One region of the Kitasatospora setae KM-6054 genome, then DNA from elsewhere that is predicted to be linked to it. Evidence: riboswitches for the same ligand, from Rfam matches in the RefSeq annotation. Region 1 holds a riboswitch; the other holds the start of a gene.
The links. Region 1 has a riboswitch for cyclic di-AMP ahead of KSE_RS12920 (M23 family metallopeptidase). Riboswitches for the same ligand answer to the same signal wherever they lie in the genome.
Positions count from the first base shown of each region.

Region 2: it holds a riboswitch for cyclic di-AMP, as region 1 does, so the genes downstream of both, KSE_RS45705 (transglycosylase family protein) here and KSE_RS12920 (M23 family metallopeptidase) in region 1, are expected to answer to the same signal.

Region 1 covers NC_016109.1:2,931,960-2,935,888, reverse strand. Annotated here, with positions in the region: gene KSE_RS12930 (PP2C family protein-serine/threonine phosphatase) at 1-822, shown strand, start outside; gene KSE_RS12925 (hypothetical protein) at 1,292-1,486, shown strand; cyclic di-AMP (ydaO/yuaA leader) riboswitch at 1,848-2,000, shown strand; gene KSE_RS12920 (M23 family metallopeptidase) at 2,006-3,025, shown strand; tRNA gene KSE_RS12915 (tRNA-Gly) at 3,177-3,250, opposite strand; tRNA gene KSE_RS12910 (tRNA-Pro) at 3,402-3,475, shown strand; gene tig (trigger factor) at 3,730-3,929, shown strand, end outside.
Region 2 covers NC_016109.1:1,907,475-1,911,403, reverse strand. Annotated here, with positions in the region: gene KSE_RS08425 (hypothetical protein) at 31-231, opposite strand; gene KSE_RS45705 (transglycosylase family protein) at 341-1,675, opposite strand; cyclic di-AMP (ydaO/yuaA leader) riboswitch at 1,681-1,850, opposite strand; gene KSE_RS08415 (hypothetical protein) at 2,247-3,023, opposite strand; gene KSE_RS08410 (G8 domain-containing protein) at 3,227-3,929, shown strand, end outside.

The sequences.
Region 1 (3,929 bases):
GTCAGCCCCGGCGCCGCCCTGGTGGTCGGCGCGGTCGGCGTCGCCGGGCTGCTGGTCGCCCAGTTCCGCCGTCGGATCGGCGTGCCCTGGCGCGGCGGCTCCACCATGCTGTTCGACCTGCGCGAACGGATCCGGGTCCAGGGCCGGTTCCCGCAGCTGCCCGACGGCTGGCACACCGACACCGCGCTCCGCCCGGCCGGCGGCCAGTCCTTCTCCGGCGACTTCATGGTCGCCGCCCGCACCGGCCCCGGCGGCCGGGTGCTGGAGACCGTGCTCGCCGACGTCTCCGGCAAGGGCATGGACGCGGGCAGCCGCGCCCTGCTGCTCTCCGGCGCCTTCGGCGGACTGCTCGGCTCGCTGCCCGCCCACGACTTCCTGCCCGCCGCCAACGGCTACCTGCTGCGCCAGGACTGGGCCGAGGGCTTCGCCACCGCCGTCCACCTGGTCATCGACCTGGACACTGGCGAGTACGAACTCCTCTCGGCCGGCCACCTGCCCGGCATGCACCGGCTGGCCGGGGCCGGCCGCTGGGAGGTCAAGGAGGCCGAGGGCCCGCTGCTCGGTGTCTACGACGGCGCCAAGTTCGAGGGCGTGCGCGGCGTCCTGGGCCCCGGCGACCTGCTGATGCTGTGCACCGACGGCATGGTCGAGATCCCCGGCCGCGACCTCGGCGAGGGCATGGACCGGCTGATGGGCGAGGCCGACCGGCTGGTCGCCACCACCCCGGTGAGCGGCCGCTCCGGCGCCGCGGTCCGGCTGATCGACAGCGTCGCCAAGCACGTCAACGACGACCGCGCCGTGCTGCTGGTCTGGCGCCGCTGAACCCCGGCCGCGCGCCGTCCGGACGCTCCCCGTACGCTCTCCGTACCCGCCCCGTACCCGCTCCGTCCGGCCGTGCGCCAACTGTGGTGGACCGGTGTGGAATCGCCCGGCACGGGGTGCCCACGGAGTGTCAAACCCGAACGTTGATCTTCGGCCAATTCCGTTGCCCCACCCGCCCCGTGGGCCACGGCCCGGCTGCCTGCCGGTTTGCCCCCGCGGGCCCCGCGGACGGCCTCCCGCCGACGCTCCGTCAGGACCCGTCCGCTATCGTCGCGGACGGCGAAAATCAGTCCCAGTACGCGGGTTGGGGCCCCCGGTGACGGGGCAAGTCCTTTACGCACTCCGCACGAGCGACCACACTGAGTCCGGATGGAGTGGTGGGGACACGGGGGGCAGGGGCCGGTTTCCGCCTGGAACCATCGCCGGTTCCGACCCGAATCCCCGCCACGAATCGAGGAAGTGAGTCCCCGTGGCCTTCTCCGTCTCCGCCCTTGTCCTGTTCGGCATCATCGTCTTCATCTTCATCCGCAACAAGCAGCTGAAGGGCGGGCACGCGGTCATCGCCGCGCTGTTCGGCTTCATGCTCAGCCAGTCGACGATGGCCGGGCCGATCCAGCAGTTCCTCCAGTCGGTCTCCAAGGCGATCGCGGGCATCGCCGGCTGACCCCCCCGAGACCCCTCCCGGACGGCCGCGGGACCTCCTGCCCCGTCCCGAAGTCCCGTCCGCGGGTGACCAGGGTCACCCGCCCCGTCACGCCTGGTCGGCGCCCGAACGCGCACGGTGACCGAAGTCGCCCGCTGTACGCCGTTCGTGGGCGCACCGTCATGATCCCGTACGCGCAGCGCGGCCTGCCGACGGCGGAGCGTGACCTGGCGGACCGTCAGCCCCCTCCCGGGTCCGGGAACGGGGCTTTTCGGCGCTTGCCAGCTCCGCGAGCCGTGGGTTTTGCTTCCTCCGCAGCCCGGACATCGGCCGGGTGGGCCACCGAGCGGAACGCCTAGTCCTGCCGTCGCTCGGTGCCGACCAGAACACCACGCCACGGCAGGAGCGGGGGAACCACAGGTAGTACGCCGGGCCCGGAACGCACGGGAACGGCTCGGGGTGAAGCCGCGGAGACGCGGCCGGGCAACTCTCGCCCGAACCCGACAGCTCACCTCGCAGGCGTCGGAGAGGAACAGCTTCATGTCCGCTCAGGGCAAGCACCGCAAGCCGCGCCTGGCCACCGTCGTCCGCATCGCCATCGCCACCGGCGTGGCCGGCGCCGCGATCGGCCTCCCGGCCACTGCCGCCTCCGCGCACGGCACCGCCGACCACCAGGACGGCGGCCGCTCGTGGGCCAACGTCTCCGTCGACGCGACCCCGGTCGCCGACACCGCCGCGGACAGCGCCTCCAGCGCCGCCCCGGCCGCCGACCAGACCTACCGGGTCGTCTCCGGCGACACCCTCTCCAAGATCGCCACCGCGAAGAACGTGGACGGCGGCTGGGAGAAGCTCTACCAGGACAACCGCTCGGTCATCGGCGGCAACCCGGACCTGATCCGCCCGGGCCAGCAGCTGACCCTCGGCGGCCAGGCCGCCGCCGCGTCCGCGCCCGCGTCCACCTCCTCGGACACCGCCGCCGCGGCCGCGCCGAAGACCTCGACCGGCACCGCCGCGAAGACCCAGGCCCAGACGAAGACCCAGACCCAGGTCCAGACCCAGACGAAGACCCAGACGAAGACCCAGACCCAGACCCAGAAGTCGACCTCGTCGTCGTCCTCCGCGGCCTCGTCCTCGTCGTCCGCCGCGACCGCCTCCTCCGGCTACGTCGCCCCGGCGCCGGGCAGCGTCACCACCGGCTACAAGGTGGCGGGCTCCAACTGGTCCAGCGGCTACCACACCGGCATCGACTTCCCGGTCTCCACCGGCACCAGCCTGAAGGCGATCGCCGGCGGCACCGTGGTCTCGGCCGGCAACGGCGGCGCCTACGGCAACCAGGTCGTCATCAAGCTGGCCGACGGCAAGTACGCCCAGTACGCGCACCTGTCCTCGATCTCGGTCTCGGCCGGCCAGGCCGTGACCGCGGGCCAGCAGATCGGCCTCTCCGGTGCCACCGGCAACGTGACCGGCCCGCACCTGCACTTCGAGATCCGCACCACCCCGGACTACGGCTCCGACATCGACCCGGTCGCCTACCTGGCCGCCCACGGCGTCAACGTCTGATCCCCGGCACCACTCCCCGGAGGCCCCGCGCGAGAACCACCGCGCGGGGCCTCCGGGCTTCGCCGGGGCGCCCGGCCCCGGAACGGCTCCGGCCCGGCTGCGGAACGGCGAACGGCCCCGACCACCTGGGTGGTCGGGGCCGTCGGCCTCGTGGAGCGGGTGACGAGAATCGAACTCGCGTGACCAGTTTGGAAGACTGGGGCTCTACCATTGAGCTACACCCGCAGGGGAACGCCCGGCACCGCCCCGGAGGCGGTGAGGACTGGCCTAGCGTACCTGGTCGGGTCGGTGGATTGCACACTCCTTCCGCCTCGTCGGCTCGTCGATATCGCCCCGGTCGGGGGCGGGTCGGCGTGTACTCTTCTGCTCGGCACCACGGGGTGTGGCGCAGGTTGGTAGCGCGTCCGCTTTGGGAGCGGAAGGCCGTCGGTTCGAATCCGGTCACCCCGACCGTGTGCGGCAGGGTCTCGTCGGTGGGCGGGGCCCTGTTGTCGTTGCGGCGTCGCCGTCGCCGTCGTCGCGGCCCGCGCCCGTCCCCGCTCTTCCCGTTCCCGCCTCCCGGCCCGGTCCGTCCGGCCGGACCCCGGTGCCGGGCACAGCCGCTTTCGTGGTACCGGTAGGATGGATCGCTGGCGGTAGTACGGACAGCATTGCAGCCCCAACCGCCTATCGCCCTGACCGCAAGCCCCCTAGGAGACCCAACCGTGAAGAGCGCCGTCGAGACTCTGAACCCGACCCGGGTTCGACTTATCGTCGAGGTGCCCTTCGAGGAGCTCAAGCCCAGCCTCGACGCGGCGTACAAGAAGATCAACCAGCAGGTCACCGTTCCGGGCTTCCGCAAGGGCAAGATCCCGAACAAGGTGATCGACCAGCGCTTCGGCCGGGGCGCGGTGCTGGAGGAGGC
Region 2 (3,929 bases), 1.0 Mb from region 1:
GTTGCTTGGGTGGGACGGGGGTTGCCGGGATCAGCCCTCCTGGGCGGGCGGCGCCGGGGCCTGCAGGCGGTCCGCGTCGCGCGGGCCGCCGGTGCGGGCCTCGGTGCGGCGGTCGGTCGCCAGGTAGTCGCGCACGATCAGCTCCACCGCGTCCTGCGGATTGGTCGCGCCGAGGCGCAGCATCGCCTCCAGCGCCAGGTCCGCGTCCAGCGTGACGGTCACTTTCGCCATGGTTCCGGCTCCCGGGTTCGTCCAGTCGATCGGTCCCGGCCGAGAATAGGCCGCTGCCCCCGGAGCCGACCAGGGTCTCCGGGGGCAGCGGTGCTCCACCGCTCGCGGATCAGACGCGGCCCGCGAAGTCCGGGGCCCAGTTCGCGACGGTCTCGGTGCGGACGCCGGAGCGCGGGTTCGCGGCCTCGACGTACTTGCCGTCGCCCACGTACAGCGCGACGTGGTAGACGCCCGAGTTGGCGCCGTTGCTCGACCAGAACAGCAGGTCGCCCGGCTGCAGGCTGTCCAGCGACACCCGGGTCGCGTAGTCGGCCTGGTCGGCGGCGACCCGCGGCAGGCTGATGCCCGCCTGGCGGAACGCGGCCTGGGTCAGGCCCGAGCAGTCCCAGCCGCCGTTGCCGGTGCCGCCGTAGACGTACGCCTGGCCGAGCTTGGACAGCGCGAAGTCGATCGCCGCGGCCTTGGAACCGGTCGCCTTGACGGCGGTGGTGGCGGTGGCGGTCTTGGCCTCGGTGGTGGCGGTGGTGGCGGTGCCGGTGGCGCTCTTGGCCGCGGTGGTCGCCGTGGAGGCGCCGGCCTTGCCGCCGGTGCGGCCGCTCTTCCAGGACGAGCCCTGGTAGGAGGAGCCGTTCGACGACTTGGTGGCCGGGGCGGACTGCTGCGGCTGCGCGGTCGCGGTCGCGGTGCCGCCCAGGGCGAGCTGCTGACCCGGGTAGATCATGTCCGGGCCCTCGGTGAGGACCGAGCGGTTCAGGTCGTACAGCTTCTGCCAGCCGCCGTCCACGTGCTGGCTCTGCGCGATCGCGGACAGCCAGTCGCCCGCCACCACGGTGTAGGTGCCGGCCGACTGGTCGGTCGCGGCCGGGGTGCTCTGCTCGGCCTGGGGCTGCGCCTGGGCCTGGGGCTGGGACTGGTTCTGGTGGCGGGACTGCGACCAGGAGTGCTGGGACTTGTCCGTGCCGCCGGACTGCGACTGCGACGGCGACGGCGACTGGGTGGAGCCGGTCGAGTTCGAGGACGACGACGAGGACGAGGACGACGAGTTGCCGGACGAGCCGGAGGTGTCGACCTGGGGGGCCGCGCCGCCCTTGGTCAGGCCGGCCTGGACGGAGCAGACGGGCCAGGCGCCGGGGCCCTGGACGGCCAGCACCTTCTCGGCGGTGGCGATCTGCTGCTCCTTGGTGGCGAGGTCGGCGCGCGAGGCGTACGCGGTGCCGCCGAACTCGGCCCAGGTGGAGGCGGTGAACTGCAGGCCGCCGTAGAAGCCGTTGCCGGTGTTGATCGACCAGTTGCCGCTGGACTCGCACTGGGCGACCTTGTCCCAGGTGGCGACGGTGGCCGCGGAGGCGGAACCGGCGGTCAGGCAGGGAATCGTGAGGCCGATGCCGACGACGCCGGTGGTGGCGATCAGGCGGCGGGCGTTCTTGGAGCTGATGGGCAGCATGAAGGAGCGTTCCTCTCCCACGCCTGCGAGGTGAGCTGTCGGATTCGGGCCGGAGTCGCCCGGCCGAGCACACCTCGCGGTGCGCCCGGCTTCACCCCAAGCCCCGTGCGGTCCTGCGACCGCCCGGGGCGACTTACCTGGTTCCCCCGCCCCTGCCGTGGTGCGTTGTGCATGAGCCGACCCACCCGGCGGCAGGACTCGGCGTTCCGGGTGGGCTGGGTCCGTGTGTCCACGAACGTGGGCAGGAGATTAAGCGGACTCAAGGGCGAATGGCAAATATCCGGGAAAGGTTTTCCGGGCCCCGGAAAAGGTGATCAAGAATTCCGGGCGGAACTCCGTTGCCGCTGGCGGGGGCTGCGGGAGCGTCAGGAAAAGGTGGATCTTGTGACCGTTTTGGGTGTTAAAGGGCTTTGGTTGCCATATGAGTCGTTGATGCCCCTCTGGTCGGACGGCACGCCGGTGAATTGTCCATTTGATGGCGTTATTTCCAGGGGGGCCGGAGCGGAGTCGACCCCGGGGCGGGGCGGCGGGTTCTCGCGGTCCGGCCGAATTCCTTTTTCCGGACGGGCCGTCAGAATTCCGGTCGGGAAGCGTCCTTCCGCGACCGCGCCGCGCTCAGCCACTCGCCCCCGGCCGCGGACCGGGCCTCCCGGGCGGCGTACCGCAGGCTGAGCGCCGCCAGCGGCCCGCGCAGGCCGGGCGGGAGGTCGGCGGGCGCGTGCAGCCGGTGGCAGGTGTCCGTGATGGCCTCGATCCGCGCCCACGGGCCCGGCGGCTCCGCGTCCAGGTGGGCGAAGCCGCTCCCCTCGGCGGGCAGCGGCAGGCCCCGGCGGGCCAGCCGGTACACCTCCGCCATGCCGGCCGCGGCGACGGCGTGCAGGGTGCGCAGCGGCCGGAGCGGGACGGGGAACAGGGCGCGCCGACCGGAGTCGAGCGCGGCGGCGCCCGCCCGCCGGAGCACCTCCAGCTCCCGCACGGCCGCCGACTCGGCCGCCCCGCCCCGCCCGGGCGGCGGGAGCTCCGCGGTGGGCGGCCAGCCGTAGTCGGTGGCGCAGGAGGAGAGCCAGCACCGGCCCAGCGGGCCCGCGTGCCGCCAGGCGAAGCGCTCCGGCAGGGTGGGCGGCCAGTCGCGCCGGTGCGCCGAGGCGAGGGTGAGCAGGTGGTGCGTCTCGGCGATCTCGGCGATCGCCTCCACCGCCGTGCCGAAGCCGGGCGGGCGGCCGTAGTCGGCGGCCAGGACCGGGTCCACGCCGAACCGGGCCAGCGAGCGGATCGCGGTGAAGCCGCCCTGCTGCGCACGCGTCGAGGCGAACCGGTGGCGCTCCTCGGGGGTGGGCGTCTTCGCCATGGCCGGTCCGTTCCTCTGCGGGGAAGGTGAGTTGACGGTCAATCAGGTGATACGCCCGGGCGGAATCGAACGTTCCCGAACGGGCGTCCGGAGGTGCTACGCCAGGATGCTTACCCCGTCCGGAACATGACGTGTCCGGGTGGCGGCCGTGCCTAAGCTGCCCCCGACGACTCAGGGTTGCGGGCCCCGGGAGGGCGGCCGAGGTGGAAGAGCAGCGGAACAGCGAGCAGACCCCGGCCGTCCGGCACCGGCACCGGCGGCCGCTGGTGGGGCGGCGCAGGATGCTGACCTGGCTGGCGGTCGGGACGGTGGCGGCGCTCGGCGGGGGAGTGGTGCTGCGGCAGTCGCTGGCGGGCGCGGACGAGACCTCGGCCCGGCCGGCCCCGCCCGGCGGCAGCACGCCCGCGGGCGGGCACCAGCACGGCACCGGCGGCCCGCCGCCCGCCTCGGCGAGCCCCGACCCGTCCGCGCCGCAGCCGCCGCCGGTCGACCGGAGCGGCCGGAACTGGTCGGACGCCAAGGGCTGGGGCGGCAAGGTGCCCGGGCCCGGCAGCGCGGTGCGGATCGCCGACAAGGTGGTGCTGGACGCCGACGCGCAGGTCGGCTCGCTGCTGGTGGAGAAGACCGGCTCGCTGGTGTTCGCCGCCGACCGGTCGCTGACCCTGGCCAGCGCCGGCAACGTCGAGGTGCGCGGCACGCTGGCGCTCGCCCCCGACGGCGCGCACACCCACACGCTGCGCTTCCCGAACGTCGACGAGCGGCGCTACGCGGGCGGCGGGATGGGCCTGGTCGACACCGACACCGGCCTGTGGGTCACCGGCCAGGGCTACCTGCGGCTGGACGGCGCCCCCCGCACCGCCTGGACCCGCGCCGCCGACGCGCTGAAGCCCGGCGACAGCACGATCA